2 regions of the Alkalibaculum bacchi genome follow, and region 2 is predicted to be linked to the other one. Evidence: a T-box and tRNA genes for the amino acid it is inferred to sense, from the RefSeq annotation. Region 2 holds a T-box; the other holds one or more tRNA genes.
The links. The T-box of region 2 lies ahead of pheS (phenylalanine--tRNA ligase subunit alpha). A T-box ahead of a tRNA ligase gene usually reads a tRNA of that ligase, here a tRNA-Phe.
Positions count from the first base shown of each region.

Region 1: it has a tRNA-Phe gene. The T-box ahead of pheS (phenylalanine--tRNA ligase subunit alpha) is inferred to sense a tRNA for this amino acid. The anticodon was not compared.

Region 1 is NZ_QNRX01000013.1:51,159-55,579, forward strand. Features, by position in the region: gene DES36_RS10260 (bifunctional 4-hydroxy-3-methylbut-2-enyl diphosphate reductase/30S ribosomal protein S1) at 1-927, shown strand, start outside; tRNA gene DES36_RS10265 (tRNA-Thr) at 1,242-1,316, opposite strand; tRNA gene DES36_RS10270 (tRNA-Phe) at 1,497-1,572, opposite strand; tRNA gene DES36_RS10275 (tRNA-Ile) at 1,661-1,737, opposite strand; tRNA gene DES36_RS10280 (tRNA-Pro) at 1,777-1,853, opposite strand; tRNA gene DES36_RS10285 (tRNA-Ile) at 1,980-2,056, opposite strand; tRNA gene DES36_RS10290 (tRNA-Pro) at 2,096-2,172, opposite strand; gene DES36_RS10295 (MerR family transcriptional regulator) at 2,345-2,923, shown strand; gene DES36_RS10300 (alpha/beta-type small acid-soluble spore protein) at 3,400-3,585, opposite strand; gene miaB (tRNA (N6-isopentenyl adenosine(37)-C2)-methylthiotransferase MiaB) at 3,969-4,421, shown strand, end outside.
Region 2 is NZ_QNRX01000007.1:131,491-135,911, forward strand. Features, by position in the region: gene pheT (phenylalanine--tRNA ligase subunit beta) at 1-680, opposite strand, end outside; gene pheS (phenylalanine--tRNA ligase subunit alpha) at 694-1,716, opposite strand; T-box leader at 1,952-2,164, opposite strand; gene DES36_RS06980 (TrmH family RNA methyltransferase) at 2,267-3,034, opposite strand; gene DES36_RS06985 (potassium channel family protein) at 3,044-3,694, opposite strand; gene DES36_RS06990 (TrkH family potassium uptake protein) at 3,701-4,421, opposite strand, start outside.

The DNA.
Region 1 (4,421 bases), on a different contig from region 2:
GAGCTTTCTGTTTTACGTCTAGAAGAGAGAAAAGCGAAAGACGAATTAGAAAAAGCTTATGAAGAAGGCACAATCCTAGAAGGTAAAGTTGTAAAAGCTATAAAAGGTGGCTTGATGGTTGATGTAGGAATCTCAGAAATCTTTATGCCTGCTTCACAATATCATTATAAATTCGTAAAAGATTTAGAATCTTTAGTAGGAAAGCAAATAAGAGGGAAGATTATTGAATTTGATAAAAAGAAAAACAAAGTAATCTTATCTCAAAAGGTAATAGTAGAAGCAGAACATAAAGCTAAAGTCGAAGCAGATGCAAAAGTGAAAGGTGATTTCTTCAGCTCTTTAGAAGTAGGGCAAAAGATTAGTGGTAAAGTAAAATCCATTATGAATTACGGTGTTTTTGTTAATATTGGTGCTCTTGATGGGTTCGTTCACATTTCAGATTTATCTCATTCTAAGGTAAATCATCCAAATGATGTATTATCTGAAGGAGATACAATTGAAGCAGTAATCATTAATTTAGATGAAGAAAATCAAAAGATTAAATTAAGCGTAAAAGAAATGACGGAAGATCCATGGACTTCATTTGTTAACAATAATAAAAAAGGAGATATTGTAGAAGGAACAATTACAAATACAGTATCTTTTGGTGCATTTGCTGAAATTGCACCAACAGTGGAAGGTTTAATTCACATTTCACAAATTTCTCATGAAAAGGTGGAAAGTGTTGATGCTGTGCTTCATAAAGGAGATACTGTAAAAGTAAAAATCATAGGTATTGATAATGACAAAAAGAAAGTATCTCTAAGCATTAAAGAAACCATAGAAAAAGTAGAAAAACAAGTAGAAATCGAAGAAAACATAAGCGTATATAAAGATGAAAACGCAAATCCAACATTAGGAGATTTGTTCGGAGATTTGTTTAAATAAAAAAAGGGCGTTAGCCCTTTTTTGGTTGGACGGTTGGTTCGTTGGACGGGAAAACCTTTAGCCACCGTTGGTAGCACTAATGCTAGTGTTGAAGGTTAGCAATTGAATGACTAGGGGAGAAGATAAAGTCAGAAAAGTACTTCAGCACTTAAACAAAGACTTACGGAGCCGCGCCCCAGTCATTCTTGAGCGAAGCGAAGAATCCTAAGCCCCAAAAGGAATACCTAAGCCCTGATTGCTTAATATCCTATATGTGACTAATTCATAAAATAAAAAAACCATATCCTAGTTAAAGATATGGTTTAAAGTCATTATGGAGCTGGCGATAGGAATCGAACCTACAACCTGCTGATTACAAGTCAGCTGCTCTACCGTTGAGCCACGCCAGCATGTTATATATTGTTTATTGCCCATTTCATAATAATGCACTATACTAATTTGCCTAACTAAGTGACTCACGTAAAATTTCAAAAAGCGAAATTTTGGTTCGCTACTTATACCGTTGAGCCACGCCAGTATATTATTATATAATATAGGGGAGAGTACTTACGATGTATTAGCTTTTAAAATGGTGCCCAGAGGCGGAATCGAACCACCGACACGGGGATTTTCAGTCCCCTGCTCTACCGACTGAGCTATCTGGGCGTATTTAATGAATAATAAACAATTAATAATGAATAATTTGAGGTAATTTTAATTGTACATTGTTCACTATTAATTATTCATTAAAAACTGGTGGGCCTTCAGGGACTTGAACCCCGGACCTACCGGTTATGAGCCGGTTGCTCTAACCAACTGAGCTAAAAGCCCCCACAAAATTTGTATTTAAACATAAAAATAAAGAAAAAATGGTCGAGGTGAAAGGATTCGAACCTTCGGCCCCATGGTCCCAAACCATGTGCGCTACCAAACTGCGCTACACCTCGATAAGTTACAAATTATAATATACATTAAATCATTTAAAATGTCAAGTTTTTAATGACTTTAATTGTTATTAGGGAAGAATAAGTAATAAAAAAGTATTTTAATTATACATTATTCATTAAAAGACTTGGTGGGCCTTCAGGGACTTGAACCCCGGACCTACCGGTTATGAGCCGGTTGCTCTAACCAACTGAGCTAAAAGCCCCCACAAAATTTGCATTTAAACATAAAAATAAAGAAAAAATGGTCGAGGTGAAAGGATTCGAACCTTCGGCCCCATGGTCCCAAACCATGTGCGCTACCAAACTGCGCTACACCTCGATCTTTTTAAATCTTACGTGTCCCTGAGGACAAATATTAATATACAATATTCAGAAAAGATTGTCAACAAAATTTTTTAAAAAAATCTTTCTCCTCTGACAAATTTCAATATAATCCTCGCAATATGTGGAATATAATGGACAAGTAAACTACGATAAAAAAGGTGATAAAATTGAGTATTCAAAAACATACCATATCGGAAGCGGCTACAATTTTAGATTACGAACCTCATGTTCTTCGATTTTACGAAGGTGAATTTGACATACATGTTCCAAGGGATAAGAGCAATCGTAGAGAATATACGATTAAAGAAATTGAAACTTTTCAGTACATAAAAGATTTGAAAAATAAAGGTTATAATAACAGTCAAATCAAACAAATTCTAAAATCTCCTACAGTAGAAGATGAAATATCTGGAGAAACGGCCCCTGTACCTTTTAACGAAAATTCTAGTAATTCTAGTAATGAGGCGAATAATCTAGCTATACGAGAAGTGGCAATGCACTTAGATAGTCTAAATGACGTTATGTATACAAATTTTAGCAAGATCAATGAGACCATATGCAAGCTTAATAATACCATAGACGAATTTAAAAAAGATTTAGAACTAGAAGACAAAGATGTTCTTATATCTGAAAATGCAAAATTAAAGATGAAATTAAAAGAAAAAACTTATGAACTAGTAGATATTAAAGAAAAATATTCTCAGTTAGAACAGAAGAAATTCGTGTTTAAGAGATTATTCCGTTAAAGCTACAGTTCTAAGTTCTATGTTATAAGTTCTATGTAAAACCAATAGTCACCATAGGTGACTTTAAGTGAGACATAATCGAGATATTCTTCCGACACTTTAACTCATACATTAACTTGTACATTAACTTATATATTAAATGCATGAAGCTAATGTGTGAGGGAAAACACATGAAGCTAATGTGAATGTACAAAACAAATGGTAAGAAACGGTGCCCTCACCGTTCCCCAATAACAGTTATTCCTTGACTCGAGCTACTACATTGTCATCCTGAGGAGCTTGCGACGAAGGATCTTACTTACCTCGCCTAAAGGCGAGATGATTTTTCCGCTTTCAGCTTCCCGCATTCACCTAAACAAAAAAACAGGGCGAAAATGGCCCTGCTCTTGTTGTTTAGATTTATAATTACGAGAAGCCACAACACTGCTTCTTAATATACTTATAAATCTAAATATATATTAAATGTACTATTTTTATTAAAGATTATTCATGTGTTGTTCTTCGTAAGAACGAACCATACGTTTAACCATTTCTCCACCGATTGAACCAGCTTCTTTAGAAGTCAAATCTCCATTGTAACCTTGTTTTAGGTTGACATTTAAGTCCCTTGCACATTCCATCTTGAAATTTTCAAGTCCTGCTTTTTGTTTTCTTCGGCTCATTATTAACACCTCCTTTTTTCTTGTTAGTCATAGTATGTGAAGATTAAAAGATAATAAACAGGTAATATTTTGCGAGTTTGGAAGAGAAAGCTAATCTTTTCTAAATAAAAATTATATTTTAAATTTAATTCTCATTTTTATTTATATTTTAGCCTTTTGCCTTAGCTACTGCTTGGTCATCCTGAGCGTAGCGAAGGATCTTAAATTGCTCGCCTTAAGGCGAGTTCCCTGATTTTGAAGTTTTTGTTGACCACCCGACCACCTGACCACCTCATTTTAAAAGATTTCCCCCTTAAAGCAAAAATTCTGCGATATTTTTATTACCCCTACAAAACAACTTCATATTTTGATATAATGTATCTTTAAAACAGACGAGGTGAAAAATGTTAGAAAAGTATTTTAAAATCATGACATACGGTTGTCAGATGAATGAAAATGATTCTGAGAAAATTTCTGGATTGCTAAAAGATTTAGGTTATCAGCCTACAGATGAAGATAACAAGGCTGATATGGTCATACTCAATACTTGTAGTGTTAGAGAGAATGCAAATGACAAATTTTTTGGTCATCTAGGTAAATATAAAAAATTAAAAGAACAAAAGCCAAATTTAATTTTATCCATTTGTGGATGTATGATGCAACAAGAAGAAATCGTCAACGAAATTAAAAGAAAATATCGTTTTGTAGATTTGATTTTTGGAACTCACAATATTCACGTGTTTCCAGATTTACTATCTGATTTTTTAGAACGTAGGGAAATGGTCGTTAATGTTTGGGAAGATGGCGAACAGATTGTAGAAGGTTTGCCTACAGATCGCAAATACTCTTTTAAAGCT
Region 2 (4,421 bases):
ATTCTCGCTGCATAACGAGGGCAAAGCTCTTCATCTTCGATAGCGATTTTTAGATAATCCTCAATCTTTTCTTGTATCTCATTTACTTCCACAATTGGAAAGACAAGATGGCGATCAAAAGTTGCTGAAACCTCTCTTGCTATTCCCATAAGGGATAAGCAATCGGATCTGTTTGCAGTTAGTTCAAATTCGACAATTTTGTCATCTAAACCTAAAATAGGTTTTACGTCAGAGCCAAGGGCATATTCCTCTTTCAAAATATAAATTCCTTCTGTATCCTCTTTATGGAGTAGAGAGGTATTCATACCTAGCTCTCCAGCAGAACACATCATGCCACAGGATTCTATGCCTCTAAGCTTTGACTTTTTAATTTTTAAATCTTTTAATTTTGCACCAATTTTAGCTACTGGAATATAGTCTCCTTGGCGAATATTGTTTGCACCTGTTACGATTTGAATTACTTCTTCTCCAACATCCACCTTTGTTACTACTAGTTTATCCGCATCAGGGTGCTTTTCAATAGAGAGAATTTTACCTACAACTACATTTGTGACCTCTTTTCCTAATTCTTCGATTCCCTCGACCTTTGTGCCAGACATGGTCATCTTTTCTTCAAATTCTTTCGTTTGTATATCATCTATTTCAACAAAGTCATTTAACCAATTTAACGATGTAAACATAAAAAACCTCTCCTTATTTAAACTGTTTTAAGAATCGAATGTCATTTTCAAACATCAATCTTAAATCTGAAATTCCGTACTTAATCATGGCAATCCGATCTAAGCCCATACCAAAGGCAAATCCGCTGTACTCTTCTGGATCAATATTGCAATCCTTAAGTACATTAGGGTGAACCATACCACAACCTAGTATTTCAATCCAACCTGTATTAGAACAAACGCGACATCCTTCGCCGCCGCACATAAAACAAGTTACATCCATTTCTGCACTTGGCTCAGTAAAATAAAATTGATGAGGTCTAAATTTTGTCTTGGTCTCTGGTCCAAATAAAATCTTAGCAAACATATCTAAGGTTCCCTTTAAATCGCTCATGGTAATCCCCTTATCAATTACTAAGCCTTCTACCTGATGGAAAACTGGAGAATGAGTAGCGTCAATTTCATCGCTTCGGTACACTCTGCCTGGTGCAATCATCTTAATAGGTAGCTTTTGTGATAACATGGTGCGAACTTGAATGGGTGATGTTTGGGTACGAAGAACCACTTCATCCGCTACATAAAAAGTGTCTTGTAAATCTCTAGCAGAATGGTCTTTTGGCACGTTTAGCATATCAAAATTATACTTTGACCATTCAATTTCAGGTCCTTCTTCAATTGTAAAACCCATCCCTATAAAGACATCGGATAATTCTTCAATGACCCTATTTAAAGGATGAAATCCACCTAATTCCTCTTTTTTGCTAGGTAAAGTAATATCTATTGATTCTTGATCAAATTTTCTATTTTGTTCGATGGATTTCATAGCTAGTTTTTGTTCTTCTATTTTACCTTCAATAGCTTCTCGAACTTCATTTGCAACTTTTCCTATGACAGGTCTTTCTTCTTTGCTCAAACTGCCCATACCCTTTAAGATATTTGTCAATTCTCCTTTTTTTCCCAAATACTTTACTCGAATTTCTTCTAACTCTTTTAAAGTATTTACAGATTGGATATCACCCAAGGCAACTGCCTGAATGTTTTCTAATTTTTCTTTCACTTTTTTACTCCTCTCCCTGTTCAATGATTATTGTAGAGTAAACCTTAGAATCTCCTTCGCCGATTCTGCGGTCGCGCCATTCGCTAAATGAAACCTAAAGCTTTCATTTACGTAAATATCTAACTCATCAATCAAATTAGCAAGCTATTTGATTGTTTCGTCAGATATTTACTACGAAAGCTTCGCTTTCGCTTAGCTCATTAGTTCGCGTAAAAAAAATCGTCTCTTGCTATAAGCAAGGGACGATTTTTATAAACCGCGGTACCACCCTAATTGATGTGAATCCTCTTTAAATGTATCGGTTTTAACCGTTAAGGTATACTGTTATTTCCACCTTAAAGCTTAAGAGCGAACTTCAATGGCCTGTTATTGTAAGTACTTCCAGCTAATGTACCTACTCTCTTTAATAAAAGATTACCCATTTACTTTTCTCCTTCATTGCCTTATTATTCTGTTTTTATCAAAGATAAACTTAAGAAACGCTTTGCAAGTTTCTCGCATTCATGCGATAGATATTATATCCATAATTTAAAAATATGTCAAATCCATCCTACAAAGTAGCTATATGATACATAATGATTGCAGCTGCTATAGATGCATTTAAAGACTCTGCCTTACCATAAATAGGAATTTTGACATGTAAATCACATGCATCTAATACTTCCTTTGAAATTCCATTTGCTTCATTTCCAATGACTAAAGCATACTTTTTCTTTGCTTCTATATTCGTATAGAAGTAATCTGTGTTCAATTGAGTGCCTACTATAGTATATCCTTTTTTTCGAATAGAGTCTATTTCCTGTAAAATATCTGCGTCCTTTTTTATATTGACATGAAATAAAGACCCCATTGTTCCACGAATGGTCTTGTCATTGTAAATATCCACACAGCCCTTGCTACAAATAATATTGTGAAACCCAGCAGCATCCCCAGTTCGAATAATGGTACCTAAATTTCCCGGGTCTTGCAAACGATCAAGAATAAGTACACTAGAATCCCTAAAGTCCATTATCTGAGGAAAGGAATTAATAGCAATGATTCCCTCTGAATGCTCCATAGAAGTAAGCTTTTCAAAGAGATGATCTTCTACCTCATATATTGGCAGGTCTTCTCTTACTAATTCACGTATATTCCTATACTTTTTTGTACTTTTAGCAGATATAAAAATCGATTTAAGTTTTTCGCCACTTTCTATTGCATCTTCGATAACTTTATAGCCTTCTAAGATATACTCTTTTGAGCTCTCTCGGTATTTTTTCATCTTCAGCTTTTGTAGGTGTTTTATAGCTTTGTTTTCATGACTTTCTATATACTGCATAGAATCACCTTAGCTTTGCAAGGAATAGAGAGTTTTATTGTCACCTATACAAACTAAAATATCGTCTTTCCAGATTTTATCTGTTGGTTTAGGAGAGATATTTAAGTGATCTCCTCTTTTTACTGCAATGACATTAATACCGTGCTTAGCCCGCAAGTCCAACTCTGCAAGACTCTTACCTCCCCATTCTTCTAGGGCGTTAATTTCCATAACACTATGGTTTGGGTCTAATTCAATTAAATCTAAGATATTGTTTGAGACGATATTGTGAGCAACTTTTCTTCCCATATCCCGTTCGGGTAAAAATACCTTGTGCACCCCAATTTTATAAAGGACTTTGGCTTGTTGTTCATTTAAGGCTTTGGCATAAACTTTTTTAATGCCAAGCTCTAGGGCATTCAAAGCAGCTAAAATGCTCTTATTAACATCTGTTCCAATAGACACAATTGCAACTTCTACATTTCTTAGACCAAGTTCCTCTAAAGTATCCATATTGGTGGCATCTGCCTGAACAGCGTACGTAACTTTATCTGATATATTTCTAATGATATCTTCTCTTACATCAATAGCTATTACATCGTAGCCTAAATTGTATAGAGAAGTGGCCAAACTGTACCCAAACCTTCCTATACCTATTACTGCAAATTGATTTTTCATCATTCACACCTACCCTACTAAAATATCTCCATCTGGATATCTATATTTTCCTTTGTGACTTGACGACTGTAATTGGGCTACGGCCAAGGCAATAGTAAGCGGCCCTAATCGTCCAATAAACATAGTTAAAATAATTACCAATCTTCCTACAGTAGTTAACTCTTGCGTAATACCCATTGTCAAACCTACTGTAGCAAATCCTGACACTACTTCATAACAGATTTCTAGAAAACTTGCATCTTCTGTAAAACTTAGAATCGCTATTGCCACGATGACAACGAAGAGTGCTATGCATACAACAGACAGGGCCCTTTTTACTACGTTGATGACAATAGTTTTTTTAAATACTTCTATCTCATCTTTACCTTTTAATACAGATACTACGGTAAGTAGTATGGTAGCAAAAGTAGTGGTTTTAACTCCACCACCGGTAGAACCAGGAGAAGCACCAATAAACATGAGTATTATAGTCAAAAATGAAGACGCTGTGGTCATAGCTCCTAGATCTAAAGAATTATAACCCGCTGTTCTAGGTGTTACGGATTGAAACCACGAGGCCAATATTTTGACATCTAATGGCAAATCTTTCATTGTTCCAGGATTATTGTATTCAAAAAGGAAAAACAAAATCATCCCCACCACAAGCAAAGCGATATTGATGATAAGTACTAATTTTGTATGGACAACTAGCTTCTTAAAACTTCGCTTTTTAAATATATCACTGGCTACA